DNA from 4 places in the Pseudobutyrivibrio sp. AR14 genome. Region 4 is predicted to be linked to each of the others. Evidence: predicted binding sites of a transcription regulator. Region 4 holds the regulator's gene; each other region holds the start of a gene.
What was found. Region 4 encodes Rex, which represses fermentation and respiration genes when NADH is low (regulators of the CRP and FNR family bind a similar motif). Its sites were predicted from a motif close to ATTGTTAANTANTTAACAAT; they were not measured.
Positions count from the first base shown of each region.

Region 1 (8,169 bases), on a different contig from region 4:
ATGAGGAACATCATCCTCTGAAATATAAGCCTCATAAGCTGCATCAAAAATAATGAGGCTGCCATTTTTATTAGCATAATCAACCCAAAGCTGAAGCTGGCTCTTTGTAAGAGTAGTTCCAGTAGGATTGTTTGGAAGGCAAAGATAAATTACGTCTGGAGTCTCCTTAGGGAACTCTGGCACGAAATGATTCTCAGCTGTAGTAGGCATATAGATAATATCTGACCACTTGCCAGACTTTTCATCATAAGTACCACAACGACCAGCCATTACATTTGAATCAACATAAACTGGGTAAACAGGATCGCAAACTGCAATGCGAGCATCTGCAGAGAAAAGCTCCTGAATATCAGCTGAATCAGACTTTGCTCCATCAGAAACAAAAATCTCATCTGCGGAAATATCACAACCTCTTGCCTGGTAATCATTCTTAGCGATTGCCTCGCGAAGGAATGGATAACCTAAATCAGGTGCATATCCGTGGAAAGTCTTAGCATCGCCCATCTCGTCTACTGCGCTGTGAAGAGCAGAAATCATAGCTGGTGCGATTGGCTGAGTAACATCACCAATACCAAGTCTGATAATGTCAGCATTTGGATTAGCCTCGCTATAAGCAGCCACTTTCTTGGCTATTGTTGAGAAAAGATAGCTACCTGGTAGCTTTTGAAAATTAGTGTTTACCTTAAACATCGTTGCCTCCTAATTCTAATAATTATGAAATGTATTTTATTCTCTAGTAGAAATCTGCTTAATTATTCTCTCGTAGGAAAGCTTTCCGCCGAACAAATCAAGACATGAACCTACAGTGAAATCCATATTGTTATCAGAAAGATAGCTGATGGTTTCAATATCACTATAATCGTGAACACCGCCAGCATATGTAATAGGCACCCTCTTGTAGCCAGATAAAAATCCTACTAAATCTCTATCTATGCCACTTCCTCTCCCCTCAACATCTGCTGCATGAACCAAAAATTCATCACAGTAGAATGCCAATTTATCTAAAAAATTGTATGTAATAATCTCTTTTGAAATCTTTTGCCAACGATCTGTGACAATGTAGTATTTGTCATCAACTCTAGTGCATGACAAATCAAGAACTAAATGCTCTCTACCCACAATTCCAGAAAGCTTTTTTAGAGCCTCAAAATCAACTCGGCCATTATTGAAAACATACGAAGTAACTATGACATGACTAGCCCCTGCATCAATAAATTCTTTTGCATTGGAATCATCCACACCACCGCCATACTGAATGCCACCTGGAAATGTAGATAACGCCTTCATAGCCTCTGCCTTAGAAGCCTCATATTCTGGTGTATTTTTCTTATTAAGATTGATAATGTGGCCTCCACGAAGTCCATCTTTTTTGTATAAATTAGCGTAATAAGCAGCATCCTTATCCGCTACAAAATTCTCCTGTGGATGTCCATTTTCCTTTCCAAGGTCAGATAATGTAGAACCAACTATCTGTTTTACTTTGCCATTGTGAATGTCGATGCATGGTCTAAATAACATCTCAAGCCCCCATATTTGCCTGTTTAATCGTACTTTTTATAAAAATCACTTCACAGTATAAGCAAGGCCTGATTGATTTTCAATAACAGTTTCGTAAAAAGTTTTCGTTAATTTTACTAAATATTCTGTATCTTTTGCACCAGCCGTCTCATATGGAGAATGCATAGCCAATTGAGCCAATCCGATGTCCACTCCGTTGATGGAAACATGGGCGTTGGAAATGTTGCCAAGTGTAGAGCCTCCAGCCACGTCAGAACGGTTTACAAATGTCTGGTATGGCACCTTTGCCTTTTTGCAAATTTCAGTGAAAATTCCAAATGCCAGCCCATCTGTCATGTACTTTTGATTAGCGTTGAACTTGATAACAATACCCTCGTTCATGTACACCTTGTTTGTAGGGTCGCTCTTTTCAGAATAATTAGGATGAAGCGCGTGGGCATTGTCAGCAGATACCATAAATGAATTTGCGATAGCAGATAAAAGTCTTGAATTATTGCCACCAATAGATTCGTTTATACGTACTAAAGTGTCATATAAAAATGTAGAATCAGCACCCTGCTTTGTTCCACTTCCTACTTCTTCATTGTCAAATGTAGCGTGAAGCTGTACCGCCGTCTCTGAATTTTTAGCAGCGAGAATACCTTCCATAGAACTGTAAGAACACTGCAAATCATCAAGTCTTCTGCAGGAAATAAACTCATCCTCTGCTCCCCAGACTTTGCCCTCTTCTCTATTATATAAGAACAAATCAGAGCCAATGATATCCTCAGGCTTTACATCTAGGTGCTTAGCCACAAGCTCCTTTAGGTTGAACTTTTCATTCATTGAAACAAGTGGAAGCATATCCTTTTGCGCGTTGTATTTGTAGCCATCATTGGCCTCTCGATTCATATGGATAGCAAGAGAAGGAAGCATGCACAAATCCTTATCCAAATCCACAAGCTTTACCTGAAGCTCATTTTTCCCCTTAACGAGAGCACGACCTGCAATAGAAAGAGGTCTGTCAAACCAAGGAGCCATAAGCATTCCACCATATTTTTCTGTGTTGAGCTTTACATAGTGGCCCTCCTTCATCTCTGGCATTTCCTTGATTCTAAATGTAGGAGAATCGCTGTGAGAAGCGATAATCATAAAGCTCTCATATTCTTTTTTAGGCATTCTAAAAGCAATGATTGAAGAACCATTTCTTGTGACAAAATAGTTCTTGCCAGCCTTAAGCTTCCATGATTTTGACTCAGAAAGCTCCTGAAAACCAGCTGCCAAAAATGCCTGACGCTCAGTCTCTACCACATGAAACTGAGATGGTCCCTTGCCTATAAAATCAAATAACCCCTTTATTGTCTTATTCATTTTTTCTTTTTTCCTTTCTTTACAGAATATCCAAAAGTCCCCTTCGGACTAGTCAATCCAAAATATGTGCCGTGAGAGTATGCAAGGGGATTTGATTTTTCAAGCTCAAATCTACCTGACTCATTCATGTATTTCTCATCTGCATGTACGCAAATGACATCTGCCACAAACATGGTATGGCTGCCATATTCATGGGCCTCACGGACTCTACACTCTATGTTTACAGGCGACTCAACAAGCATTGGGACATTCACCTCGTCTGCCTCCTCCTTGTGAAGACCGCAGCGCTGAAACTTGTCCACATCTCTTCCACTGGTGACGCCACAATAATCTGTGGCCTTAGCCATCTCCTCAGTGGTGAGATTAATCACAAATTCACCTGTCTCTTTAATCATGTTATAAGAATATCTGCTAGGTCGTACGGAAATATATGCCATAGGCGGATTGGTGCAGACTGTGCCAGTCCAAGCCACTGTAAAAACATTATCCTCACCTGATTTGCTCCTGCAGGTAACAAGCACTGCCGGAAGAGGATAAATCATATTTCCCGCTTTCCATTTTTCCTTAGCCATACTGACCTCCCGTTAATTTCTTACGCTTTTTACTATACCTTAAATCTTCTATAAATAACAGGGTGTTCATTTTACATTTAAGAGGTTTACATGGTACAATGAATCATCAAATATGTTTTATAAATGGAGATAATTTTGGACAAGCAAAACTCGAATAAATCACAATCGAAAAAAGTTAAAGGTCCTAGCCAGACTGCACCTGCAGGTTTCAAGGGCAAGAATCAGGCCTTTTTGGACGCCGAGTATCTAAGCGCCCGATATAAAAAGAGTTCTATCGAAGATGTCATTTCAGTTGGTGTTATTATCACCAACCCAGAGCACAAGGAGCTTGATAGATTCTATTCTACTGTTCAGCTTCGCCCTGGCCATAAGCTCCCACCACTTATCACAGAGCTTACAGGTCTTACCAATGAGGAGCTAGAGTTTGCCCCTACCTATGAGGAGGTAATGACGGAGCTCATCAATCGCATAAAGGCATATCAGGTTGGAAAAATATGCGTCTGGGGTGGAGACAAAAATAGCTTCCAGCGAGACTTCGAGTCTCGAGTTCTTGAGAAGCCACTTAAAAGAAGTGTTGCTAAGTTCATCAGCACCTTTGAAAACATCCAAAAGGAAGTCAGCCTCGATATTACAGGTGGATTAGACGCCAATCTTTCCCTTGCAGATATGAAGACTATCTGTGGTCTAGGCGGACTTGTTGAGCACAACGCCCTATCCGATGCTGAGGACATGCTCAAATGCATCCGCATCATCGAGCAGGACCAGATGGTTTACGATGGTGTCAAGGCTGCTGAATACAAGAAATTCCGTGGCGAGTACGTCAAGAATCGAAGCTTCAATGATGAAATCGAAGACAAGGATTACATCATCAAGTCAAAGCTTGGGGAGCAGTTCTTAAAAGAAATCAAGTCCAAGGGCTTTGAGGAGGATCCGAAGACAAAGGCCTTCATGGACGACCTGGAATTTTTACTTGGCAAAGGAAATGTTTACATGGGAACATTCTCCGAGAAAATTGAAGAAGAAAATAAAAAATAGTAAAAAAGGGATTGCCGAAGCAATCCCTTAAATATTGTTCATCTATTAACTATTTCTGAAGCTGGAAATCAAATGTAACTTCCTTACCGTCTGCTTCTGAAACAACTTTGATAGAGCCATCATCATTGATTGTTCCCTTATCAAGGCTTGACTCATCACCATCTTCAACAACAAAGACAACAGTATTCTTAGATACTTTGTATGTACCTGAGACAGTTTCTGATTCCATTTCTTCAATGATTCCGTCAAGGTACTCATCCATAGCCTGCTGTGTCTGTTCAATAGTCTGAGACTTCATGTCTTCGAGGAAAGCATCAGCAGACTCATAATTATTTGCAATAGCCACCTCATCTGTTACATCATCGACTGTCATACCATATTCAGCAAGAGCCATATCAATAATTTCATCAATGTGATCATTTAAATATGTTGTATATCCATTCTGGAATTCTTTCTTAAACTCTGTAGTATCGAATGACATATCAAATTTCTTATCGTCTGTCATATTAAGTTTTACATCAAAAGAAAGAGTATTTGGATCAATTCCCATCTCCTCCATAGATTCTACATCAGAGTCTTCAAAATCAGTTAAATCTGCGAAGCGCAAAGTAGCTACGTAGTTACCAGTTACATCTTTCTCTCCACAACCTGTGAAAAGGCTTGCAACAGTTGTGATTGTTGCTAGCATTAAAGCTAATTTCTTTTTCATATTTTTACTCCTTAAATTAATTATTTTTTAGTAACATTTTAAGCACAGTGATAATGTATCATAAAAAATAATATTAGTAAAGTATTAATTTAATACTTTTTATAAAATTTGTCTCCTCTTTTAATATAGTAGTTAAAATCCGCCTAGTTCATATGGAATATTCCCCACCAACTATTGTTTATTGCCTATATTTTTTTGTATTTAGATAAATACATTTTTATTATGTATTTATTCGAATACATTGTGAAATTTTTATCAGAGTTATGTTATAGTGAATATGAGCTAAGGTGTTAGTTTTATCTAACTTGATTGATAAAATTTTAACACAACCCCACTAGCTCACAACTATAAACCTTAAACAATGAAAGGATAATAAAATGGCAAATCACGATTTCGCACAATGGAACGGATTCGTAGGTCGCGTTTGGAAAGATAACGTAGACGTACGTGATTTCATCCAGAACAACTACACTCCATATGATGGAGACGAGTCATTCTTAGCAGATCCAACAGAGGCTACTAACACTCTTTGGGGCAAGCTCCAGGAGCTTCAGGCAGCTGAGCGTGCTAAGGGCGGCGTACTTGACATGGAGACAGAGATTGTTTCATCTCTTACTTCTTATGGCCCAGGTTACATCGCAGAGGAGACAAAGGATCTCGAGCAGATCGTAGGTCTTCAGACAGATAAGCCACTTAAGAGAGCATTCATGCCTTACGGTGGTATCAAGATGGCTGAGCAGTCTTGCAAGATGTATGGCTATGAGCCAAGCGAGAAGCTTCACGAAATCTTTACAGTATATCATAAGACACATAACCAGGGTGTATTCGATATCTACACACCTGAGATCATGAAGGCACGTCACAACAAGATCCTTACAGGTCTTCCAGATACATACGGTCGTGGACGTATCGTCGGCGATTACAGAAGAGTTGCTCTTTACGGTATTGATTACCTTATCGAGAAGAAGCAGATCGACTTCGCTAACACAAACCGTCAGGGTATGAGACGTTATGACTTCCAGCTTCGTGAGGAGATCACAGACCAGATCAACGCTCTTAAGGGCATGAAGGAAATGGCTGCTTCTTACGGCTTCGATATTTCTAAGCCAGCTGCTAACGCTAAGGAAGCTGCTCAGTGGTTATACTTCGGTTACCTTGCAGCTATCAAGACTCAGAACGGTGCTGCTATGTCAGTAGGTCGTGTTTCTACATTCCTTGATATCTACTTTACACGTGACCTTGCTAACGGCGTTATCACAGAGGCTGAGGCTCAGGAGATCATCGATCACTTCACAATGAAGTGCCGTATGGTTAAGTTCGCTCGTATCGAGTCTTACAACCAGTTATTCTCAGGTGACCCAGTATGGGCTACTCTTGAGGTTGGTGGTATCGGTCTTGATGGTCGTCACCAGGTTACAAAGACATGTTATAGATTCCTTCACACACTTGAGAACATGGGACCTTCACCAGAGCCAAACCTTACAGTTATGTACTCTAGCCGTCTTCCTGAGTCATTCAAGAAGTACGCTGCTAAGATTTCAGTTAACACATCTTCTATCCAGTACGAGAACGATGATGTTATGAGAGTTACATGGGGCGATGATTACTCAATCTGCTGCTGTGTATCTGCTACAGAGACAGGTAAGGAGCTTCAGTTCTTCGGTGCTCGTGCTAACCTTGCTAAGTGTCTTCTTTACGCTATCAATGGTGGTATCGATGAGAAGTCTGGCGATCAGGTTGGACCAGAGTACACACCTATCACATCTGAGTACCTTGACTATGATGAGGTTATGCACAAGTTCGATCAGATGATGGATTGGTTAGCTCACATGTATGTTGGAGCACTTAACATGATCCACTACATGCATGATAAGTATTACTATGAAGTATGCCAGATGGCACTTATTGATACACACGTACGCCGTTCATTTGCTACAGGTATCGCTGGATTCTCACACTGTGTAGATTCACTTTCAGCTATCAAGTACGCAAAGGTTAAGGCTATCCGTGGCGAGAATGGTGTTACTACAGATTTCGAGATCGAAGGTGACTTCCCACGTTACGGTAACGATGATGACAGAGCTGATGAGATCGCTGTATGGCTTCTCCGCACATTCATGAGCAAGCTTCGTCACATCCATACATATAGAGATTCAGAGCCTACTACATCTATCCTTACAATTACTTCAAACGTAGTATACGGTAAGGCTACAGGTGCTCTTCCAGACGGAAGACCAGCAGGCGAGCCACTTTCACCAGGTGCTAACCCAGCATACGGTGCTGAGAAGAGCGGTCTTATCGCTTCTCTTAACTCTGTTGCTAAGCTTCCATACGAAGAGGCACTTGATGGTATCTCTAATACACAGACAATCAACCCAGGTGCACTTGGTCACTCTGAGGAAGAGCGCGTAAACAACCTTGTTAACGTTCTTGATGGTTACTTCGATCAGGGTGCTCATCACCTTAACGTTAACGTATTTGGTAAGGAAAAGCTCATCGATGCTATGGAGCATCCTGAGAAGCCTGAGTACGCTAACTTCACAATCCGTGTATCAGGATACGCTGTTAAGTTCATCGACTTAACAAAGACTCAGCAGCTTGACGTTATCGCACGTACATGCCACGAGGCTCTTTAATAAACCGCTAGTCTTTGGCTAGTCTACAGCCTACGGTGCATAAGATACATATTCGCTGACGCGCTTTCGCTCTTGACGCACTCGTTGCCCTACATAAGAGGCCATCTATGATGCCCTCTAAGTAGGGACGGTGCTTTAAGGTCAGCTTAATATGTATCCTTATCCACCTAGGCTTTTATTTTAATCAAGACTCCAGTGAATAAATATATAAGCAACTATAAGACCTTGATGAGTCCTCGTTTCTTAGATGGGGCGCAAGCGTATCTATAGTGCTTATATATTTACTCACGACGAGTCGTGGATTTTAGAACGAGGTACGATATGAGTGAAATTATAGGATACATTAATA
Region 1 is NZ_FMUY01000004.1:155,476-163,644, forward strand. Features, by position in the region: gene BLP50_RS05135 (LL-diaminopimelate aminotransferase) at 1-690, opposite strand, end outside; gene hisA (phosphoribosylformimino-5-aminoimidazole carboxamide ribotide isomerase) at 727-1,518, opposite strand; gene BLP50_RS05145 (M18 family aminopeptidase) at 1,564-2,868, opposite strand; gene BLP50_RS05150 (flavin reductase family protein) at 2,865-3,440, opposite strand; gene BLP50_RS05155 (exonuclease domain-containing protein) at 3,576-4,475, shown strand; gene BLP50_RS05160 (hypothetical protein) at 4,525-5,184, opposite strand; gene pflB (formate C-acetyltransferase) at 5,562-7,820, shown strand; gene pflA (pyruvate formate-lyase-activating protein) at 8,142-8,169, shown strand, end outside.
Region 1: a site for Rex is predicted at 5,493-5,512, ahead of pflB (formate C-acetyltransferase). Genes of this name have one in related genera too.

Region 2 (8,169 bases), on a different contig from region 4:
GTTCCAGACTCTTCAGTTAAATAGCTCAGGTGATGATTTCTTTAAAGATGCTATAAGAGATGCAACAGACGTTGTTTATTATGAGGATTTGGAGTCATTTAAGCGAGTATTTACCAAGAAAAATGTCTTGTCAACGATAGATAAAGAGGGCATTTTTGTTCACACCTACAGGCTTTGTTTTGAAAGCGACAATCCGATTTATGTAACACTTAAGGCTGCTCTTGTAGAAGAACTTGATGGAACTCAGCTTATAGTGGGTCTTATTGATGTTGATGCCCAAAAGAGAAAGGAACTGGAGTATCTCAATAATCTGACAGTGGCTGAGAAAAAGGCCAATATTGATGAGCTTACAGGTGTTAAAAATAAAAATGCCTACGCAGAGGCAGAGAACCTTTTGAACGAGCAAATAAAAACAGGCAAAGTAAAGGATTACGCAATAGTAGTTTGTGATATGAATGGCCTAAAGGATGTAAATGACACACTAGGACATCTGGCAGGTGACCAGTTTATAAAGGACGGATGTATGCTTATCTGTAACGCATTTGCCCACAGTCCGGTATATAGAGTGGGTGGAGACGAGTTTGTTGTAATTGCTCAGGGCAAGGATTTAAGCAAGCTGGATTATCTGATTGAAAAGATAGATAAGGCAAATGCAGAAAATAAAGCCAAGGGGCGTGTGACCATGGCGGTAGGTGCAGCCTATGGCAAAGAGGGGCTTACAGTAGGTGATGTTTTTGAGCAGGCAGATGCCAATATGTACATAAAAAAGAAAAGAATGAAACAAGGTGAGATTTGAATTGAAAGTACTGTCATAAAAGCGTAACTCAGGGGGCAAAATCTGAAAGAGGTTTCAGAAGAAAGTGAATTCGTTGACAGTATTTTTAGGGGTTGAATATAATTTAATTATATTAAATCAACCTTACAAAGTAGGGGTATAGAAGGAGGATAATGTATGAAGTTTTTACAAAAACTAGGTAAAGCTCTCATGCTGCCTGTAGCGGTTCTTCCGTTATGTGGCCTTTTAATGGGTATTGGATACATGCTGTGTCCAGCCACAATGCAGGGAGGAGATATCACCGGTGCAAAGATGCTCTTTGGCTTGTTCTTAGTAAAAGCTGGTGCAGCATTGATTGACCACATTGCGCTACTTTTCGTAATCGGCGTTGGTGTTGGTATGGCTGATGACCATGACGGTACAGGCGGACTGGCAGCCCTTGTATCATGGCTTATTATGACAACACTTCTTGGCACAGGTTTTGTCACAACTATCATGCCATCTATCGCAGAGAGTGCTGTTAAAACAATGGCCTTTGACAAGATTGTCAATCCATTTATCGGTATCATTGCTGGTATTATTGGTTCTATGTGTTACAACAAGTTTAAGAACACAAAGCTTCCAGATTGGCTAGCTTTCTTTAGTGGAAAGAGAAGCGTTGCTATTATTGCAGGTTTCGTATCAATTTTAGTTTCTGTTGTACTTCTTTTTGTATGGCCAATTCTTTTCTCAGGACTTGTAGCACTTGGTCAGGGTATTGCAAAGATGGGTATCGTAGGAGCTGGTATCTATGCGTTCCTTAACAGACTTCTCATTCCAACAGGTCTTCACCACGCACTTAACAATGTTTTCTGGTTCGATACAATCGGACTTGGTGATTTGACAAACTTCTGGGCAGGCAAGACTTCTGCTGATGTTTCTTGGGATTTAGGTATCTACATGTCTGGATTCTTCCCATGTATGATGTTTGGTGTTCCAGGTGCTGCTCTTGCTATGATTAGACGCGCTAAGACAGGCAAGAGAAAGCTTGCAATTGGTATTCTTTCATCAGCAGCTATCTGTGCATTTGTCTGCGGTGTAACTGAGCCATTTGAATTCTCATTCATGTTCTTGGCTCCTGGTCTTTATCTTGTATATGCACTTTTATATGGCATTTTCACAATCATCACAGGATTGGTTGGATTTAGAGCAGGATTCTCATTCTCAGGTGGAGCTACTGATGCTGTATTCTCTGCATCACTTCCAGCTGCTCAAAACACATGGATGCTTATTCCACTTGGAATCGCAGCTTTCGTAGTATTCTATTTAGTATTCTACTATGTGATTGGCGCATTTGATCTTAAGACACCTGGTCGTGAGGATGACGAGGAAGATTACGCTGAGATCGATAAGGATGCTAAGCTTTCAAACAGCAATTACGCTGTAGTAGCTGAAAAAGTATTAGAGGCTCTCGGCGGCAAGGATAATATTACATCTGCTGATTACTGTGCTACAAGACTTCGTCTTGAGGTAAAGGATCAGGAGGTAATCAACGAAAAGGCTGTTAAGGCCGCTGGTGCTGCTGGCATGATTCGCCCAGGCAAGACATCAGTACAGGTTGTCATAGGCACTCAGGTTCAGTTTGTTTATGACGAGCTCAAAAAATTATTGTAATTAAAATTGGTAACTGACCTTATAACGTAGAATGTACAAAGTGGCCCCAAGCATAGCTTGGGGTCTTTTTTTCTGTTTTATTATGCATAAAAAAAGGACCCTAGCTGGGTCCTAAGAATATTTTAGATTTTGATCTCAAGAGCTGAGAGAGTGCGCTTGTATTTTTCAGCCTTGAAGTATGAATCGTTTGCAAAATAATAGGTGTAGAGAACATCTAGTAAGATGAGTAGAGATATCTGTGGGGATATCTTGGTGCCAGTCTCTAGTTCGCTAAGGTAGGCTACCTCTACAACTTCATCGCAAATCTCTATAAGCTTTTTGTCCTTAGAGGAGGTGAAAAGAACCACTCTCGCTCCATTTTGTTTGGCCTTTTTGATACTGTCCATGACTACCTTGGTAGTGCCGCTGATGGAAAAGGCAAGGACCAGAGAGCCTCGCTTCACCAGTGATGCATTCATAGCAATCATCTGGGAATCCGTAATTGCGATAACATCAAGCCCCAGTCTCATAAATCGAAGCTGGAATTCTCTGGCAACATATCCACTAGAGCCCATGCCATACACAGGAACAGTGTACTCTGTGTTGCTAAGGCGGCTTGCGATGCGGCGCATTTGATCCTCGTCTATTAAATCAAATGCCTTGACCATAATGTCCTTATAGTTTTTCCGGACAGAGCGTGTGATGTCAGAAATTTCCTTCTCCTCCTTTTCGGTGAAGTAATCCTTGAAATCAAGCTCGTACATGTAGACGAATTCTCTGTAGCCCTTGAATCCACATTTTTTAGCAAATCTAGATAGTGTGGCCTCAGAAACGTATAGCAGGGTGGAGATATGCTTTGAGGAGAAATCGCTAATAGCGGTATTCTCCAGGAAGTAATCTGCTACGCCCTGCTCTGATTTGGTGAGGCTGGTATAAGCCTCCTCAATTTTATGTTTTGTTGAATCACCCTTTGCCATATTGTCCCCTCACAATGACAGCTTTAATCATTAAATCTGATTTATTAATTATAACAAAATCAGCCTGTTTGCCAAGGGCAATAGAGCCTACTGTGTGGTATATCCCAACAGCTTTTGCTGGATTTCTAGAAGCACATAAAATGGTGTCTTCAAGGGGGATATGCATTTCCTTTACTGCGGTAATCATGCAATCGTATAGATTGGTGGCTGAGCCGGCGATTGTGCCATCGTGTAGGGTGGCAAGTCGACCTTTTACTGTCACAGGCTGTCCGCCTAATTCATATTCTCCATCTGGTAGTCCGGTTGCACGCATAGAGTCGCTTATCATGATGAGACGCTCTGGACCAAATACTTTGTACATAAGATTTACGGCAGCTGGATATACATGGATTCCATCGCAGATAATTTCTGGAGTGACATTTTCATTTTCAGCTGCAGCACCAATTGGGCCAGGAGCTCGATGTGTAAATGGTGGCATTGCGTTAAATAAATGGGTAAGATGTCTTGCTCCACGGTCAAATGCCTGCTTGCAGGTATCATAGTCTGCAGTGGTATGGGCGATTGAGATTCTAGTCTCTTTTCTTGCCTCATCGATAAATTCCATAGCGCCATCCATCTCAGGGGCAATATCGCATAGACGAACTGCACCTCCGCTGGCTAAGTTGATTCTATGGAACATATTGATATCGCAGCGCTGAATATATTTAGGATTCTGGGCACCCTTTTTCTCAGGTGAGATAAAAGGACCTTCCATATTAATGCCATGGATTGTAGCGTGACCTGGAGTATCATTATCGTATATACGGTAATCCCTTACGGCATTTGCAATAGTAGTAAGAGTGTCTTCCGGATAGGTCATTGTAGTAGGAAGGATAGAAGTGACTCCGTGAGCAGCCTCATATTTGGCCATTTCCTTAAGAGCCTCTCTAGTGCCATCGCAAGCATCGTAACTCATACAGCCATGCAAATGTATATCGCAAAGACCTGGAATTACATAACAATCAGTGGCGTCTATTATCTCTTCACCTGCCTCAGAACTATTGGCAGATAGGGCATCACCTGTTGTTATCTCAGTGATTTTCCCATCCATACAGGCCACTGTTACCTGTTGAAATTTTCCATCTTCTAAAAAAACACTACCATTTATAATTTTCATTTTAGTTCTCCTTAATAGCGGCTATAAAATGTCTTGTTATATCCCTAGGTCTTGTTATAGCACTACCAACAACTGCGCTGTGGCAGCCTAAATCAAATGCCTGTTTTAACTGAGCTGGCTCCCAGATTCCTCCTTCAGCAATGACAGGAATATCTAGAGAATCTACAAGCTTTTTAAGCATGTCAAAATCTGGTAGCAAGCGTCCCTTTGTCTCCTTTGTGTAACCGGAGAGAGTAGTGCTTACTATATCAAATCCAAGCTCACTGGCATGGATGCCCTCATCAAAGGTAGAGCAATCTGCCATGAATAATTTGTTTGGATATTTTTTCTTTATTTTTTTGAAAAAAGCATCTAAGCTCTCGCCATTTGGTCGAGGTCTATTAGTGGCATCCATTGCAATAATATCGGCGCCTACTAAAACTAGAGCATCCACCTCAGCCTCAGTTGGTGTGATATAGACTTCGCTGTCGGCATAGTCCTTTTTAATGAGGCCAATAATAGGAAGAGTAGTACTTTTTTGGATTTCTGCTATATCAACTACACTGTTGGCTCTGATGCCTACAGCACCGCCTTCCTCAGCGGCAAGAGCCATTTTTGACATGATGAAACTGCTGTAAAGAGGCTCATCTTCTAAGGCCTGACAAGAGACGATAAGACCGCCCTTTATTTTATTTATAATTTGGTAATTATCCATGTTTGACTCCTTTGTAGTAAGAGTGTCTCAGAATGGTTGCCAGTTTTACCATAATTCCGTGACATCTATATTTTATATTATAGGTAAAAGCTGTGAAATTTCTCAATGTTTTACCAAGTTTATGAAAGTACTAACATCAAAAATGATTTATTGACTATTTTTTTGAAAGGCGTTTCAGAAGTCTTTGGTTTAATTGACGCCAAACTTTTGACCCCAATATAATGTGCTAAGAATAAGCTTATTGAAAAAATAGTGAGGAGTTTTGGAAATGAAAATATATGTAGTAAAAGATTATGATGCAGTGAGCAAACAGGCTGCTGAGATAATCTCAGATCAGATAAAAGAAAAGCAAAATAGCGTTCTAGGCCTTGCTACAGGTTCCTCTCCTATTGGAATCTATAAATTACTGGTTGAAAAATACAAGGCAGGGGCTATTTCATTTAAAGAGATTCGCACTGTGAATTTAGATGAGTATAAGGGGCTCAATGAATTAAACGAAAATAGCTACCACTATTATATGAATGACAATCTCTTTTCAAAGGTTGATATAAATCCTGCAAATATCAATATTCCAAATGGAATGGCGGTGAATGATAACGCTGAGTGCGCAAGATATGAGGAGGTTATCAAATCTCTAGGAGGAATTGATTTACAGTTGCTTGGCCTTGGAGAAAATGGACATATCGGTTTTAACGAGCCAGGCACTCCATTTAAGGTGAGAACACACGTAGTCGATTTGACAGAGAGCACAATTCACGCAAATTCACGTCTTTTTGAGAGAATAGAGGATGTGCCAAGACAGGCATATTCTATGGGGGTTAATACAATAATGGGTGCAAAGAAAATCCTTCTTGTGGTAAATGGAGCTAAGAAGGCTGACGCTTTGGCCAAAGTAATAAATGGTCCGGTTTCCACTGAGGTTCCAGGTTCAGTTCTCCAGACACATCCTGATGTAACAATCATTTGTGACGAGGAGGCAGCTGCAAAGCTGTAAAGCTGGCAGGGGTTTTACAGGAAATTTTGTTGTTAGGTAATATGTTGAATTGGTAAATCTCATGGGAAATCTAGGTGAGGGGAGCGCCATAATTAGGATTGACAAAGTTTTAACAATAGACTATTATAGATAACATGAGAAAAAAGTTGGGTATGACCCCAAAAAGAGGAGGATTACTATGAGCGAATTCAACAATTTAAAGCTTGAGGTTGCTGATGAGATTGCTGTTCTTACAATTTCACGTCCAGCAGCACTTAACGCACTTAACAGCGAGACTCTTGATGAGTTAAACGTTGCATTAACAGAAATCGAGGCTAGAGACGATGTAAAGGTACTTATCCTTACAGGCGGCCCAGACAAGAAAGATAATGCATTTAAGTCATTTGTTGCAGGTGCTGATATTTCAGAGATGGTTAACTTTACAGCAGCAGAGGCACGTGCTTTTGGTATGAGAGCATCAGTTCCTTTCTTCAAGCTCATGAACATGAGACAGGTTACAATCTGTGCAGTTAACGGATTTGCTCTTGGCGGTGGTTGCGAGATTTCTATGGCTTGCGACATCCGTATTGCATCTGAGAATGCTACATTTGGTCAGCCAGAGTGTGGTCTTGGTATCATTCCAGGATTCGGCGGTACACAGAGACTTGCTCGTCTCGTAGGTATGGGACGCGCTAAGGAGCTTATCTTCACATGTGATTCTATCGATGCTAACGAGGCATACAGAATCGGTCTTGTTAACAAGGTTGTTCCTTGTGAGGAGCTTATGGACACAGCTAAGGCTATGGCTAAGAAGATCGCTTCTAAGGGTAGCTATGCAGTATCTATCGCTAAGGCGGCTATCAACAACGGTTATGACATGGACATCAAGAACGCAGTTGAGATGGAGGCTAATCTCTTCGGTATCACATGTTCTACACACGATAAGGCAGAGGGCATGGGCGCATTCCTTGAGAGACGTGCTGCTACACTTACAGATTTCTAATTTTATAGAGACTTATTTAGGACCTTGCTTCGGCAGGGTCCTTTTTTTATGCTGGTAGGATTAATGGTGCTTAGGAAAATTGGATTTATTATGTTAGAATGGTTTCAGACTATATACGCGGGGGAATAATTGTGGTTTCATCAAAAAATGAACTGATAATTAAGGATATAAAAAAGGGGATTAACTCTGGCAAATATGCGCCAGGGCAGAAGATTCCTTCGGAAAATGAATTAGCTGAAAAGTTCGGTGCCAGCAGGCAGACTGTTAGAAAGGCTATCAGTAAGCTTACTGAGGAGGGCTTGCTTTATGCAAGACATGGCAGCGGCACTTTTGTGGCTGAGCGTATTCATAAGAGGAGCGGTACCAAAAATATTGCGGTGGTAACCACCTACATGTCTGATTATATTTTTCCAAGGGTTATCCAGGGAATCAATCAGGTGTTAAATGATAATGGCTACAGTATCCTGCTTAAGACAACCAACAATTCCAGAAAGGGCGAGGCCTGGTGCATGGAGGAGCTCCTTTCTAAAAATATTGATGGCATGATAATCGAGCCTAGTCAGAGTGCTATCAGCTGTCAGCATCAAGTGCTTTATGACCAGATGGATGCCATGGGAATTCCCTATGTGTTTATCCAGGGGTGCTATGAGGCTATGATGGATAGACCCCATGTAATGCTTGACGATGTAGAGGGCGGCCGACTGATAACAGAGCATCTTATACAGCTTGGTCACAGGAAAGTGGCAGGCATTTTCAAGGCAGATGACACCCAGGGGATACTTAGACACAAGGGTTATGTGAAGGCTCTGCAGGAAGCAGGCATTGCATATGACCCTGATATGGTGATTTGGTATCACACCAAGGACAAGGGGCAAAAGCCACTGGAGGGACTCCTTAGAATATTTGAAAATGGCAGGAGCTGCCATGCGGTAGTTTGTTACAATGACGAGATTGCCGCT
Region 2 is NZ_FMUY01000007.1:108,218-116,386, forward strand. Features, by position in the region: gene BLP50_RS08255 (bifunctional diguanylate cyclase/phosphodiesterase) at 1-796, shown strand, start outside; gene BLP50_RS08260 (PTS transporter subunit EIIC) at 953-2,428, shown strand; gene BLP50_RS08265 (MurR/RpiR family transcriptional regulator) at 2,551-3,384, opposite strand; gene nagA (N-acetylglucosamine-6-phosphate deacetylase) at 3,371-4,540, opposite strand; gene BLP50_RS08275 (N-acetylmannosamine-6-phosphate 2-epimerase) at 4,542-5,234, opposite strand; gene nagB (glucosamine-6-phosphate deaminase) at 5,503-6,228, shown strand; gene BLP50_RS08285 (enoyl-CoA hydratase-related protein) at 6,407-7,210, shown strand; gene BLP50_RS08290 (GntR family transcriptional regulator) at 7,342-8,169, shown strand, end outside.
Region 2: a site for Rex is predicted at 6,326-6,345, ahead of BLP50_RS08285 (enoyl-CoA hydratase-related protein). Genes of this name have one in related genera too.

Region 3 (8,169 bases), on a different contig from region 4:
ATGAATACTTTGCTTTAAAGATTTATGATTCTGCAGCAGGCTTATTGCACGATATAGAAGATATAGATATAGCTTTCCTTGATGTGGAAATGCCTGTGATGGACGGAATGGGTGCTGGAAATCGTATCTATAAAGTAAATCCGAATTGTAAAATTATAATTGCCACAAGTAATGATAAGCGCTACAGTGAAGCGTTTAAATTTAATGCCCATAGATATTTAAATAAACCTTTACGAGAGAGCGAGGTAGAGGAGGCAATTGTTTCTGCTATCAATAAAACTGTTGGAAATTCTACCCTAGAGCTATTTCGAAATCGAATAAAATATAATGTTAAGCAGAGTGATATTTTATATATCAAATCTTTCAATGGCTCTGTTGAGGTATATACGGCAAATAACGTTTTTACCAAGAGTGTCTCATTAGACCAAATAGAAAATGAATTGGATGAAAGGATTTTTTATAGAATACATAGACAATATATCGTTGGTTTTAAGAATATCAAAAGCGTGTCAAAAAACATTATAGAATTGACCAATGGAGAAAAATTGACAATATCTAGAAGAAAGCTACTTAGCTTTGAAAAGGCGTACATAGAATATGACTTGAATTTTGGAGGCTGATATGAATTTTTTTATGTCCTTGATTGAGTTTGCTTTTTTGCTTACAGAAGCAATATGGATAATTAAATGTGCAAATTTGCAGATGAAAAACAAGCGCTTTATTGCGTTTGGATTTTTAGCTGCAATAGCAACAAGCGGATTTTTACAGGACAAGATATCATACGGCTCTCTATGCCTAATAGAGCTATTTCTAGTATATATAATTGTATTTTTGATAATAGACAGTAGCATTGTATCGAAAATAGAATCTACTGTTTTAGTGCTTCTTATTAATAACTGTATAATTCTTTCTATAAAAGCATTTTTTCCAGATGGAGCATATTTTCATATAGGAAATAAGTGCGTTGATGTATGTTTAAATAATCTGGTGGAGCTTTCTATTGTATTGATTTTTGGCTTTTTGACAAAGAGATTTTTAGAATCCCTTATTAATGAAAGAAGAAGGAAAGTCGGCAAATTTTTAGATTATGTAATAACAATCGGCTGCCTGGATATATTTATATGTATATTCAGTATTTACAATTTGATACAGATATCATATTTCAAAGGAATTTTTGCACGAGTTGTCACTTCCATTGCCGCCTTGTCCTTGTTGCTTTTAGAAATCAATATCCTATATAAGAAGTGGCTGGTTGAAAAGGTGCAGGAATATGCTAAGGCCGAGCGAGAATTATACGAGACTCAGAAAAATTATTATATATCGTTACTGGATAAGGAAGCGGAGACAAAAAAATATCGTCACGATATGAATAATCATATGATCTGCCTAAAGAGTCTAATGGATGACGGTAATTACGATGAGCTGAAGCAGTATATCGAGAAGTTGTATGATAAGACCAGCGTTTTGGTAAACAAAGGATATAGTATCGGAAATACGATAATCGATGCTCTGACTAATTATTATGCGGAGCATTTAGATAAGGATATAGAGCTAAGGCTAGAGGGAAGGTTGATGAGGCCTATCCTCATTGATGAGATTGCTCTCTCTTCTATTTATTCAAATATGATTGTAAACGCCATTGAGGCGCAAAAGCACATTGCTGGAGACAGGGAAAAATATATACATATTCATTTAAGGGAAGGTAATAAATATGCTCAGTTGACTGTGAGAAATTCTATGGCTTACGAAAGAATAGATGATATTGATGCTATAGAGACTACGAAGTTAGACAAAGAAAATCATGGTTTTGGGATTAATAATATAAGAAAGAATGTTAATGATAACCATGGTGATTTTACAATAGAAGCAAAAGATTACGAATTCTGTGTGAAGGTCACGCTACCTTTAAACACCAAGAATACAGATGGAGCAACTGTCAGTTAACGGCAGTTGTTCTTTTTTGTTGCAAAAAACTTGAATATTCAAGGTTTGTAGGGATTTGGCGTGTATGAATTTAATTAAAATTTTCACGCTGATAGACACAATTTAGAAACTGATTTTTGCAGGAAAAGTTTCCATTTAAACGAAAAATCAAGGTTTCTTGATAATTTTTTAACGAGCAGAGTGTGAGAATTGGCTAAAAGGAAGAAGAATATTCAGAAAAAAGTCATTGTCTATACAATAATGACGAAATTTTTGATTGTAATTTAAAGTCAGTTATGTTAATATTTTCACAACGGCGGCGTACTGAGGTCTATTTTTTTGAGGAATGTTCGTTAAAAAATTAACAGATTTTCGCAAAGCAATTTGTCTAATTTGTACAACGTAATTTTGAAGAATTATTAGATGTTAGTCACCGGAAACAAAAAAGTATTTCTTAAAAAGGAGAAAGAAACATGGGAAAAAAAGTAGTTATTGCTAGTGCATGTAGAACAGCAATCGGCACTATGGGTGGATCACTCAGTGCAATTCCAGCAGTTGACTTAGGTGCTACAGTAATTAAGGAAGCAGTTAAGAGAGCTGGTATCAAGCCAGAGGACGTAGAGCACGTATACATGGGTTGTGTTATCCAGGCAGGTTTAGGACAGAACGTTGCTCGTCAGGCAGCTATCAAGGCTGGTCTTCCAAACGAGACAACAGCAGTTACAACAAACGTTGTTTGTGGTTCTGGTCTTAACTGTGTTAACCAGGCAGCACAGATGATCATCGCTGGTGATGCTGATGTAGTTGTAGCAGGTGGTATGGAGAACATGTCACTCGCTCCATTTGCACTTCCAAACGGACGTTATGGTTATAGAATGACTTGGCCATCAAACAGCCAGGGCGCTTTAGTAGATACAATGGTTAAGGATGCTCTTTGGGATGCATACAATGACTATCATATGATTAAGACAGCTGATAATGTAGCTGAGCAGTGGAAGCTTACAAGAGAAGAGCTTGATGAGTTCGCAGTTAACTCTCAGAACAAGGCTTGCGCAGCTATCGAGTCTGGTGCATTCAAGGATGAGATTGTTCCTATCGAAATCAAGAAGAAGAAAGAGACAGTTATCTTCGATACAGACGAAGGCCCAAGACCTGGTACAACAATCGAAGGTCTTGCAAAGCTTAAGGCTTTATATCCAGACGGAGTTGTTACAGCTGGTAATGCTTCTGGTATCAACGATGGTGCAGCTGCACTTGTTGTTATGTCAGAGGAGAAGGCTAAGGAGCTTGGTGTTAAGCCACTCGCTACTTTCGTAGCTGGTGCACTTGGCGGATGCGCTCCAGAGATCATGGGTGTTGGTCCTGTTCCAGCAACAAAGAAGGCTCTTGCTAAGGCTGGTCTTACAATTGATGATCTTGATGTATATGAGGCAAACGAGGCATTTGCTGCACAGTCAGTTGCAGTAGGTAAGGATCTTGGCTTCGATCTTAAGAAGCTTAATCCAAACGGTGGTGCTATCGCTCTTGGACATCCAGTTGGAGCTTCAGGTGCTCGTATCCTCGTAACACTTATCTACGATATGATTCACAATCCAGAGTACAAGAAGGGTCTTGCTACACTCTGCATCGGTGGTGGTATGGGTTGTGCTACAATCATCGAGAAGTACGAAGGCTAATCGTTAAGACGATAAGCGACTTTTGAATATTTATATTATTCAACAAACTAAAAAATTTAAGTGAGCGACAGCTTCTTAAGCAATCTTCAAAAGCGCGAGCAGGAAGGCCCCATGCCGGGTAAGGAAGGGGCCTACACCGGGCGGGAAGGTTTCCTTACCCGAGTATGGGAGGTGGCCTGCGGGAGCTTTGAAGATTGTATAAGCTGGAGCGTACTAAAAATATTAGGAGGAATAAAAATGAAAGTAGGCGTAATTGGCGCAGGTACAATGGGCCAGGGTATTGCTAAGGCATTTGCTCAGGTTGATGGTTATGAAGTAGCTCTTTGCGATATTAAGCAGGAGTGGGCTGAAGGCGGAAAAGACAAGATTGCTAAGGGTTATGCAAGACTTGTTGAGAAAGGTAAAATGGAGCAGGCAGCTGTAGATGCTATCTTAGCTAAGATTACTCCAGGCCTTAAGGAAAACCTTTGCAAGGATTGTGACCTCATCGTTGAGGCTGCATTCGAGAACATGGAAGTTAAGAAGACTACATTCAAGGAGCTTGATGAGATTGCTAAGGCTGATTGCATCTTCGCTTCAAACACATCTTCACTTTCAATTACTGAGATTGGTAACGGTCTTAACCGTCCAATGATCGGTATGCACTTCTTCAACCCAGCTGACAGAATGAAGCTTGTTGAGGTAATTGCAGGCGTTAACACTCCACAGGAGACAGTTGACAAGATCGTTAAGATTTCTGAGGAGATTGGAAAGACTCCAGTACAGGTTAACGAGGCTGCTGGTTTCGTAGTTAACCGTATCCTTATCCCAATGATTAACGAAGCTGCTTTCATCAAGATGGAAGGTGTTTCTGATATCGCTGGTATCGATGCTGCTATGAAGCTTGGTGCTAACCACCCAATGGGACCACTTGAGCTTGGTGATTTCATCGGTCTTGATATCTGCCTTGCTATCATGGATGTTCTTTACAATGAGACAGGCGACAGCAAGTATCGTGCTTGCCCACTTCTTCGTAAGATGGTTCGCGGTGGCAACCTTGGTTGCAAGTCTGGTAAGGGATTCTACGTATACAACGCAGATCGCACAAAGACAGCAGTAGATGCACAGTAATTCGTTACGTTAATAAGCCAGATGAGGCTTTAAATTGTTTATATAGATCCATTGCTCAAAGAGCTTAAATAGCCTGTAAGCAACAAGCTCTAATATTTCTCAAGCGAGACATGTAGTCGAGCGGAGAAATCATTAGGCTTGTAGCTGTAACGGGCGGGAGATCAACTAAGGGCAATGGATTGTTAATAAAATTAAGGAGATTCAGATCATGGATTTTACATTAGACAAAAAGCATGAGATGGCTAGACAGTTGTTCAGAGAGTTTGCTCAGAACGAAGTAAAGCCACTTGCTCAGGAAATTGATGAGACAGAGCAGTTCCCTCGTGAAAACGTTGAGAAGATGATGAAGTACGGTTTCATGGGTATTCCAATTCCAAAGGAGTACGGCGGACAGGGCTGTGATGTTCTTACATACGTTATGTGTGTAGAAGAGCTTTCAAAGGTTTGCGGTACAACAGGTGTTATCGTTTCAGCACATACATCTCTTTGCTGCGATCCTATTCTTACATATGGTACAGAAGAGCAGAAGCAGAAGTTCTTAGTTCCACTTGCTAGTGGTAAGAAGCTTGGTGCTTTCGCACTTACAGAGCCAGGTGCTGGTACAGATGCACAGGGTGCTCAGTGTAAGGCTGTAGAGGATGGAGATTCTTGGGTACTTAACGGTTCTAAGTGCTTCATCACAAACGGTAAGGAAGCTGATATCTACATCGTATTCGCTGTAACAGATATCGTTGAGGATGCTAAGGGACGTAAGTCTAAGAAGTTCTCAGCTTTCATCGTTGAGAAGGACACACCAGGATTTACATTCGGTACAAAGGAGAAGAAGATGGGTATCCGTGCTTCTTCTACATACGAGCTTATCTTCCAGGATTGCCGTATTCCAAAGGATAACATCCTTGGACCAAGAGGTAAGGGATTTGGTATCGCTATGCACACACTTGATGGTGGACGTATTGGTATCGCTGCTCAGGCTCTTGGTATTGGCGAGGGCTCAATCGATGCAACAATCGATTTCGTAAAGGAAAGAAAGCAGTTTGGTCGTCCAATCGCTGCATTCCAGAACACAGCATTCCAGCTTGCTGATATGAAGGCTCGTATGGATGCTGCTAAGTATCTTGTATACAATGCTGCATGCACAAAGGACATTTATACACAGGATCACAGAACAAGCTACTCTATCGAGGCAGCTGAGGCTAAGCTTTTCGCAGCTGAGGCAGCTATGGCTGTTACTACAAAGGCTGTACAGCTTCACGGTGGTTACGGTTATACAAGAGAGTACGATGTTGAGCGTATGATGCGTGACGCTAAGATCACAGAAATTTACGAAGGAACATCTGAGGTTCAGAGACTTGTTATCTCTGGCGCAATGCTCAAGTAATTAACACTTTTTTAGTTAAAGGAGATTAAATACATGAATATCGTAGTATGTATTAAACAGGTTCCTGATACAAAGGGCGGCGTAAAGTTTAACCCAGATGGAACTCTTGATAGAGCTTCAATGCTCGCAATTATGAATCCAGATGACAAGGCAGGTCTTGAGGCTGCTCTTCGTCTTAAGGATGAGACAGGTGCAAAGGTAACAGTTGTAACAATGGGTCTTCCAAAGGCTGATGATATGCTTCGTGAGGCTCTTGCTATGGGTGCTGATGAGGCAGTTCTTATCACAGATAGACGCCTTGGTGGTGCTGATACATGGGCAACTTCTTCTACAATTGCAGCTGGTCTTAAGAAGCTTGATTACGATCTTATTATCACAGGTCGTCAGGCTATCGATGGTGATACAGCACAGGTTGGTCCTCAGATCGCTGAGCACCTTGGCCTTCCTGTAATCTCTTATGCTGAGGCTATCAAAGTTGAGGGTAACAGCGTTATCGTTCAGCGTCAGTATGAGGATAGATATCATGAGATCAAGGCTCAGATGCCTTGTCTTATTACAGCTCTTGCAGAGCTCAACGAGCCACGTTACATGACTCCAGGCGGAATTTTCGATGCATTCGATAAGGAAGTAACAGTTTGGGGTAGAGATGATCTTACAGATCTTGATGATGCTAACATCGGTCTTGCTGGTTCTCCAACAAAGATTGCTAAGGCATCTGATAAGGTACGTAAGGGCGCAGGCGAGAAGGTAGCTCTTGACCCTAAGGAGTCAGTAGAGTACATCGTTAGCAAGCTTAAAGAAAAGCATGTAATTTAATAAGAGGAGGCAAATAGAATGTCATTAGAAGAATACAAGGGCGTAGCTATATTCGCTCAGCAGGTTGATAATAAACTTAGCTCAATTGCCTTCGAACTTATCGGCAAGGCACACGAGCTTGCAGCAGATTTAGGAACAGACGTAACAGCAGTAGTACTTGGTAAGGGTATCGCAAACCTTGCAGATGAGCTTGGTGAGTACGGTGCAGACAAGGTTGTTGTTATCGATGATCCAGCACTTGAGACATATCGTACAGAGCCATATGCACAGGCTCTTACAGCTTATATTAATGAGTACAAGCCAGAGATCATGCTTGTTGGTGCAACAGCAATCGGTCGTGATCTTGGTCCTACAGTTTCAGCTAGAGTTCAGACAGGTCTTACAGCTGACTGTACATCACTTGAGATTGGTGATTTCCCACTTCAGGCTAGAGAAGGTCAGGAGCAGAAGCACAATCAGCTTCTTATGACTCGTCCAGCATTCGGTGGTAACACAATCGCTACAATCGCATGCCCAGACAACCGTCCACAGATGGCTACAGTTCGTCCAGGTGTTATGCAGAAGCTTGATAAGGTTGCTGGCCGCAAGGCAGAAGTTATCAACTTCAACCCAGAAATCAAAGAGAACAACAGATTCGTTGAGATTCTTAATATTGTAAAGAACGTTGCAACAACAGTTGATATCATGGATGCAAAGATTCTTGTATCTGGTGGTCGTGGTGTTGGTTCTGCAGAGAACTTCAAGCTTCTTGATGATCTTGCAGAGGTTCTTGGCGCTACAGTATCTTGCTCACGTGCCGTTGTAGATTCAGGCTGGAAGCCAAAGGATCTTCAGGTAGGTCAGACAGGTAAGACTGTACGTCCTAACGTATATTTTGCAATCGGTATCTCTGGTGCTATTCAGCATACAGCAGGTATGGAAGAGTCAGATATTATCATCGCTATCAACAAGGATGAGACAGCTCCTATCTTTGACGTAGCTGATTACGGTATCGTTGGAGATCTTAACAAGATCGTTCCAGCTCTTACTGAGGCACTTAAGGCTGAGTTAGCTAACAAGTAATTCGGTCCAATTAAAATGGGGTAATATCTACTCTTTCCGAAGATTAGATTTTTCCTATAATTTCTTTCTTTAATTTTATTAAAGGCGAGTCCAGATGGGCTCGCCTTTAAGTATTATAAGAGTTGATTTTCATTGAAAGTTTGCCATTTACACTTTTTTTAGCCACAAATATATATTAATATATATTTATTATAATAGGTTTAC
Region 3 is NZ_FMUY01000003.1:218,449-226,617, forward strand. Features, by position in the region: gene BLP50_RS04315 (LytR/AlgR family response regulator transcription factor) at 1-620, shown strand, start outside; gene BLP50_RS04320 (sensor histidine kinase) at 622-1,944, shown strand; gene BLP50_RS04325 (acetyl-CoA C-acetyltransferase) at 2,397-3,599, shown strand; gene BLP50_RS04330 (3-hydroxyacyl-CoA dehydrogenase family protein) at 3,837-4,709, shown strand; gene BLP50_RS04335 (acyl-CoA dehydrogenase) at 4,918-6,087, shown strand; gene BLP50_RS04340 (electron transfer flavoprotein subunit beta/FixA family protein) at 6,121-6,903, shown strand; gene BLP50_RS04345 (electron transfer flavoprotein subunit alpha/FixB family protein) at 6,922-7,965, shown strand.
Region 3: a site for Rex is predicted at 2,101-2,120, ahead of BLP50_RS04325 (acetyl-CoA C-acetyltransferase). Genes of this name have one in related genera too.

Region 4 (8,169 bases):
TCCTTTCAAAAATAGGTTAATCTAACACTAATATTTTACCATAAGTCATAAAAAAAGACTAAACTTTATAAAGTCTAGTCTTTTATAGATTTATTGATTTTCTTCAGCTGATTCAATAGACTCATCTATTTCATCAGAATCCTCTTTTGTCTCCTTAGAAACCGCATCTAAATCTACATCTTCTAAGTTAACATTAGATAGGTCTGCGGCCTCCTCCTCAGAAGATTTCTTAGCTGATTTATCGTCAGCTTTGTCATCAGCTGTACCAAGATAGAAATCCCCATTTTGTAAGTCGAATAAATTAAGAACTTCCATACCAAAAACATCATGCATATATGAGTAAATCTCTTTATTATTAATCTCTCGATTATGCTTTCTAATGACATTTTTCTTAAGCTGGACACGGATATCCTTTATCCAGTTAGTAATCTCCTCAGCCTCTTGAGAATTAGTGCGAAGCTTATCATAGCAATAATCCATGGAGGCAAGCATAAGCTGCTTATTGACCTCCTCTGTCTGATTAGGAATATCCATCAGCTCATCCTCTGCAGAAGCTATGCGTTCTTTACACTCTTCCAAGAGACGCTTATCATCATCAAGCTTCTTAGAAACCAAATCGGAAGTGCCTTCCATGTTAGACATAACAGAAGACATAAGATTCTCTTTGACTTTCTTTAAATCTTTCAGCTCCTTTTTAAGCTCTGCCTCTCTCTTTAAAAGGTCATTTTCTCTAGTTTCTAATTCTTTAACATTGCTAGGCTTGCCGCCTAGAGCAAACAATCTATGCCACTTTTGATCCAATATAAGCATTGGAACTTTTATTTTAGCAATTGCTGCAGAATAATCATGCTCCCCCATAAACTCACCTACTTATTCTTATGCTGAGTAATATTATAAGATAACTGCATTAAGCTATCAGACAAATGAACGTTTTCGATAACCACATCTGGAATATCATCCAAATCAACATGGGCAAAATTCCAAATTGCATGGACGCCAAGAGATACAAGCTTGAGAGCTGTAGCCTTAGCATTTGATTTTGGAAGGGTTAGCGCCGCAATCTCAACATCATTATTCTTAATGAATTCAGGAAGATCCTCTAGCATCTGAACAGGAAGATCTCTAACCATCTTGCCTTTGAGTTCAGGATTAACATCAAAAAGTCCAATTATTTTAAATCCAACTCGCTCAAATTTAACATATCCTGCTATGGCCTGGCCTAAATTACCAGCACCGATAACAATAACATTATGGGTGTCATGAACACCAAGTATATTACCAATTTCCTCGTGGAGATAAGCAACATTATAGCCATAGCCCTGCTGACCAAAGCCACCAAAATTGTTCAAATCCTGTCTAATCTGAGATGCGGTAACATGCATCCTCTTACTTAGATCATTAGAAGAAATTCTTTCCACACCATCATCTAATAATTCGCCTAAATAGCGATAATATCTAGGCAATCTCCTGATGACAGCCTGAGAAATCTTTTTATCCAAAGCGTAAGCCTCCTAAAATCTATTCAATAAATTAATTATAAAATCTGTCTAAAAGCATGTCAAGGATTTAACAATCCCCACTCATCGTACAATTCTTCAAGGCGAGAATCTATTTCTTTCTGCTTAGCGGTAAGCTCGTTAAGCTTGGCAGAATTGGTCATATTTTCAGGCTTTAAGAACTCCTCTTCTATAGCTGCCTTCTTGGATTCAAGGGTCTCGATTTCCTCTTCAATTTTAGAAATCCTGTTTTGAAGCTTTCTTTTTTCAGCTTCTATTCTCTTCTGTTCCTTATAGTCAAGCTTAGCTGCAGTCTCTTCTGAGGCCCCAAGGGATACAGACTCAGTCTGTGTTCCATAAAGCTGTTCTTTTTTAGCAATGTAATCATCGTAATTGCCCAAATACTTTATAAGCTTTCCATCAGAGAGCTCAAGAATCATATTTGCAGTTCTATTTACGAAATATCGATCGTGGCTGACATACAAAAGTGTACCGTCATATTCATTAAGAGCCTCTTCTAGCATCTGCTTAGAATCCATATCAAGATGGTTGGTAGGCTCATCGAGAATGAGTAAATTAGACTTGGAAAGCATAAGCTTTGCCAAAGACACACGTCCTCTTTCTCCACCGGACAAATCACTAATCCTCTTGAATACATCATCTTCAGTGAACATGAATGCAGCCAAGGTATTTCTTACCTTTGTTTCAGTCAAAAATGGATAGGCATCATGCAACTCACTAAAAATAGTATTAGTTTCAGTGAGCCCCTGCTGTTCCTGATCATAGTAACCCACAGTAACATTGACACCAAAGCGAATTTCTCCTGATTCAAAATCAGTAAGACCATTGATACACTTTAAGATAGTTGTCTTACCTGTTCCGTTATCACCTAAAATAGCAATCCTATCACCCTTGTGTACCTCAAATGATAAATCAGTGAAGATATTTTTATCCTCATAGGATTTTGTCACATGAGAAAAATCAAGAACATCCTTGCCACTTTCTTTTTCTATTTCAAGAGTAAGTCGCATCTTAGGCATGTCCTTATCAGGAGCATCCATCACATCCATTTTATCCAAAAGCTTTTTGCGGCTCTCTGCTCGCTTGATTGATTTTTCTCTGTTAAAAGACTGAAGCTTATCGATAACAGCCTTTTGATGTTCAATCTCTTTTTGCTGCTTCTCATAAGAGCGCTCATAAGAAATCATATAAATCTCTTTTTGCTGCATAAAGGCAGTATAATTACCGGTATAGACACTAGTCCTACCGTAAGACAAATCAACCACATGGTCAGCTATCTTATCAAGAAAATATCTATCATGGGCTACAATAATCACTGCTCCCTTGTATGAAGAAAGATACCCCTCTAACCACATAATAGATTTTAAATCCAAATGGTTAATAGGCTCATCTAAAAGCAATAAGTCAGGTGAAGAAGCCAGAAGTCTACCAAGAGAAACTCTTGTCTTTTGACCACCTGAAAGCTCGTTCATGCTCTTATCGAAGTCCTCTTGTTCAAAGCCTAATCCCTTTAAAATACCAATAGCCTCAGAGCGGAATGTATACCCACCCTGCAAATCAAACTGATGCTGTAACTTATGATAATCATCCATGAATTTAGCCATTTCAGAATTATCAATTGAACTCATCATACTTTCCATTTCAGAAAGTCTTTTTTCCATGGAAAGTAAATCTTCTCTAGCGCTAAGAACTGTATTTAAAATGTTAGAACTAAAGGCATCCTCTTGATACTGAGCAAGATAGCCCATTGTGGCATCTTTTTTCAGAGTAACTTCACCATCATCTGCCATTATTTCTCCGATGATAATTTTAAGTAAAGTAGATTTACCTGTACCATTGTTACCTACAATAGCTACTTTAGAGCCCTCATCAACAGTAAATGTCGCATCCTTTATTATATTGTCTTCACCGTATGATTTATATATATGAGATACGTTTAATAACATAGTATTATTCCTAAAAAAGAGCGCCTGACCAAAAGCCAGGCGCCAATAAATCTAAATAATTAATTACTGACAATCCTTGATTGAGAAGCTGATGCGTCCCATCTTGTCCTTGCCAAGGCAAACGACCTTAACAGTATCACCAAGTGTAAGAACATCCTCAACTCTATCAATTCTTTCCTTAGCAATCTTTGAAATGTGAACCATTCCTTCTTTACCAGGAGCAAATTCAACGAATGCACCAAACTCTTTGATGCTAACAACCTTACCTGTAAGAATCTGATCCTTCTCAAAATCAGTTGTAATGATTTCAATCATCTTCTTAGCTTCTTCCATCTTAGCAGCATCTGTACCGCAGATAGAAACATTGCCCTCGTCAGTGATATCAATCTTAACATCGCATCTAGCAATGATTTCGTTGATTGTCTTACCACGCTGTCCAACTACATCACCAATCTTCTCTGGATCAATTGTAAGTTGGATAATCTTTGGAGCATACTCGCCAACTTCCTTACGTGGCTCAGCGATTGCCTTGCTCATGCAGTTGTCCATGATGAAGAATCTAGCCTCACGACATCTTGCGATAGCGCCCTCAACGATTGGACGTGTAAGACCATGAATCTTAATATCCATCTGGATAGCTGTAATACCTTCTTTTGTACCTGTAACCTTGAAGTCCATGTCGCCAAAGAAGTCCTCAAGACCCTGAATATCTGTAAGAAGAACGAAATCGTCATCTGTATCGCCTGTAACAAGACCACATGAAATACCAGCAACCATAGCCTTAAGTGGAACACCAGCAGCCATAAGTGACATACATGAAGCGCATGTAGAAGCCATTGATGTAGAACCGTTAGACTCAAATGTCTCTGAAACGGCACGAATAGCATATGGGAACTCCTCTGTTGAAGGAAGTACTGGAAGAAGTGCTCTCTCAGCAAGTGCACCATGACCAATCTCACGACGTCCTGGACCACGAGATGGCTTTGTCTCACCTACTGAATAAGCAGGGAAGTTGTAGTGGTGCATATATCTCTTCTCTGTAACAAATGCATCAAGTCCATCGATCTTCTGTGCTTCAGAAAGTGGAGCAAGTGTTACAACATCACAAATCTGTGTCTGACCACGAGTAAACATTGAAGAACCGTGAACACGTGGAATAATATCAACCTCAGCTGCAAGTGGACGAATCTGATCAAGCTGACGTCCATCTGGACGCTTGTGATCCTTAAGAATCATCTTACGAACTGTCTTCTTCTCGTACTGGTAAATAGCCTCACCAAGCACTGCAAGCCACTCTTCGTTCTCAGCAAATGCCTCTTCAAGACGCTCAGTAATCTGACGGATATTCTCCTCACGAACCTGCTTCTCATCAGTGAATACTGCCTCTTCCATCTCTGCTGGAGGAACAAGCTCCTTCATCTTTGCAAAGAGCTCCTCTGGAATAGCACATGATGTATACTCATGCTTTGGCTTGCCACACTCAGCAACCATCTGCTCGATAAATGCAATAATTGTCTGGTTAACATCATGACACTTGTAAATAGCCTCAATCATCTTGTCCTCAGGGATGATATTAGCACCAGCCTCAATCATGATAACCTTTTCTTTTGTAGAAGCAACTGTAAGCTTAAGGTCACCCTTATCCCACTGCTCCTGTGATGGATTGACAATAAGCTCACCATCAACCATACCCATCTGAGTCATAGCGCAAGGGCCATCAAATGGAATATCTGAAATACATGTAGAAATAGCAGCACCAAGCATAGCAACAAGCTCTGGACGGCACTGTGGATCTACAGCCATAACCATATTATTAAGTGTTACGTCGTTGCGGTAATCCTTTGGGAAAAGTGGACGCATAGGTCTATCAATAACACGAGATGTAAGAACAGCATTCTCAGATGCCTTACCCTCTCTCTTGTTAAATCCCCCTGGAATCTTACCAACAGCGTATGTCTTCTCTTCGAACTCAACTGAGAGTGGGAAGAAATCGATACCATCACGTGGCTTATCTGATGCAGTAGCAGTTGAAAGAACTGTTGTGTCACCATACTGAATAAATGCTGCTCCATTAGCCTGAGCTGCAACTCTGCCGATATCAACACGAAGTGTTCTACCAGCTAATTCCATTGTAAAAGTCTTCATGGTTTTCTCCTTTAAATATACTTTATATTTAAGCTCGAACCCGAAACTACTGAAAACGAAGCGACTCCTATATCTTTCGCTCAGAATTCAGTGGCTTCGGATTGGGCTTTTACGCTAAACATTAGAAAACGAGCGGAGTAAAACTACTCCGCTCATATAGATTACTTTCTTAAGCCAAGACGCTCAATGATTGAACGATATCTCTCAATGTCAGTATTCTTAAGGTAAGCAAGAAGGTTTCTTCTCTTACCAACCATCTTCATCATACCACGACGGCTGTGATGATCACCTGGGTTAGCCTTAAGATGCTCTGTAAGCTCTGAAATACGAGCTGTAAGAACTGCGATCTGAACCTCTGGAGAACCTGTATCACCAGCTGTTCTAGCATACTCATTGATAATCTGCTGCTTCTTCTCTTTTGTAATCATTTTATTACCTCCTAAATTGTAAATATGCCGTAACTAAGGTGAAGGTCGGAGTGTCCTAAACCTGAGTCACAGTAAAAATAATACCTGAAATATATTAACACAGTATATTATTCTTGTAAATAAAGTCTTTCATAAATTATGAAAGGCTAAGTAACTCCTCAACAGAGTACTGAAGAACATTGGAAAGCTTACCACTATTAACATAAACAGTAGAGAAATCATAATTTAAAGCAAAATACACATTACAATTCTCATCACTGCAATTACCAATAGATATAAGAATCTCATTACCTCCAGCATCCTTAATAATGCACATAGGAGATTCTTGGCTAAGACCGTACTCCATAGCATCAGCTTCGTCATCAAGCTCAATTATATCTACAACTCTTATGTCACAAAGATAATTAAGAATCTTATCGATTCTGTCCCCATTAATCTCCATAGAAGGATCATCAACATAAATCCATTTATCATCCTTCTTTTCAAAATTCAAAAGGATGTTGTTAGCATCAGTAATAGAAAACTCATAGATTTCATCCTTAGGAAGGTATAAAATTTGTTCTCCATCATCAGTAATCTCACTAGCCTGATCAAGCTCTGCAGCGTGTGGAAATTCTACATCTTCAAGAACCTCTTCTGTCTCGTCAGTGGAAACAGGCTGTTTGTCATCCATATCATTTTCTGTGTGAGTCTTTTTAAAAATAAATATTCCAAATAAAACAATTAGCAAAACACCAACTGTTAATAAAGATATTTTTAAGATTTTTTCTTTGTTCTTAAGCATCATACTCTCCCAATGTATAAAACAATAGCAACTGACATAAACTGGTAAAATTAATTAATAACTAAAATGATTATAACTAAAAGCTATGTTATTTCATGTCATTTACGAAATGTTTCACAAAACTTTTAAATTTGCCAATCTGCTAATAATAAAAGCCCCGCAGGTAAATCCCACAGGGCAAAATATTTAAATTATCTATAGATGATATCATCTCTACCTGGTCCATTAGAAACCATTGTGATAGGGAATCCAATCTCTTTTTCAATAAACTCGATATATTTACGGCAGTTCTCAGGAAGATCCTCATACTTTTTGATACCGCTAATATCGCATTTCCATCCTGGGAGTGTCTTAAGTACTGGCTTAGCCTTCTCGAGCTTAGATGTAACAGGGAAGTCTGTTGTAACTTCTCCATCAATCTCGTAACCTACACAAACTGGAATCTCATCAAGGTAACCAAGAACATCAACCACTGTAAATGCTACATCTGTTGTACCCTGCATTCTACATCCATATTTAGAAGCGACACAGTCAAACCATCCCATACGACGAGGACGACCTGTTGTAGCACCGAACTCACCGCCATCACCACCGCGACGTCTAAGTTCATCTGCCTCATCACCGAAAATTTCAGAAACGAATGCACCAGCACCAACTGCTGAAGAATATGCCTTACATACAGTAACTACCTGCTTAAGCTCCTGAGCTGGGATACCTGCACCAATGCATCCATAAGGAGCAAGTGTAGATGAAGATGTAACCATAGGATAAATACCATGATCTGGATCCTTAAGAGTACCAAGCTGTCCCTCAAGAAGGATTGTCTTGTTCTCTTTGATTGCATTCCAAAGATAAGCAGAAGTATCGCATACATAAGGTGCAATCATATCTCTATACTCATGTAAAGTATCAAGAAGCTCTTCTGGAGTAAGAAGTGGCTTGTGATATAAATGCTCTAAAAGAACATTCTTCTGGTCACATGTACGGAGAACTTTTTCCTTAAGAAGATCCTCATCAAAAAGTTCCTGAACCTGGTAACCGATTTTAGCGTATTTATCTGAGTAGAATGGAGCGATACCGCTCTTTGTTGAACCAAATGAAGCCTTTCCTAATCGCTCTTCCTCATACTGATCAAAAAGGATGTGATATGGCATAACGATCTGAGCTCTATCAGAAACTAAAATCTTTGGTGCTGGAACACCTTTCTCAACGATAGAATTAATTTCCTTAATAAGAATAGGAATATTAAGAGCTACACCATTGCCAATGATGCTTGTGGTGTGATTATAAAACACACCTGAAGGTAATGTATGAAGAGCAAACTTACCATAATGATTCTTAATAGTATG
Region 4 is NZ_FMUY01000001.1:242,417-250,585, reverse strand. Features, by position in the region: gene BLP50_RS01155 (hypothetical protein) at 91-858, opposite strand; gene BLP50_RS01150 (redox-sensing transcriptional repressor Rex) at 867-1,499, opposite strand; gene abc-f (ribosomal protection-like ABC-F family protein) at 1,559-3,463, opposite strand; gene BLP50_RS01140 (polyribonucleotide nucleotidyltransferase) at 3,527-5,608, opposite strand; gene rpsO (30S ribosomal protein S15) at 5,770-6,036, opposite strand; gene BLP50_RS01130 (DUF4340 domain-containing protein) at 6,173-6,820, opposite strand; gene BLP50_RS01125 (adenylosuccinate synthase) at 7,012-8,169, opposite strand, start outside.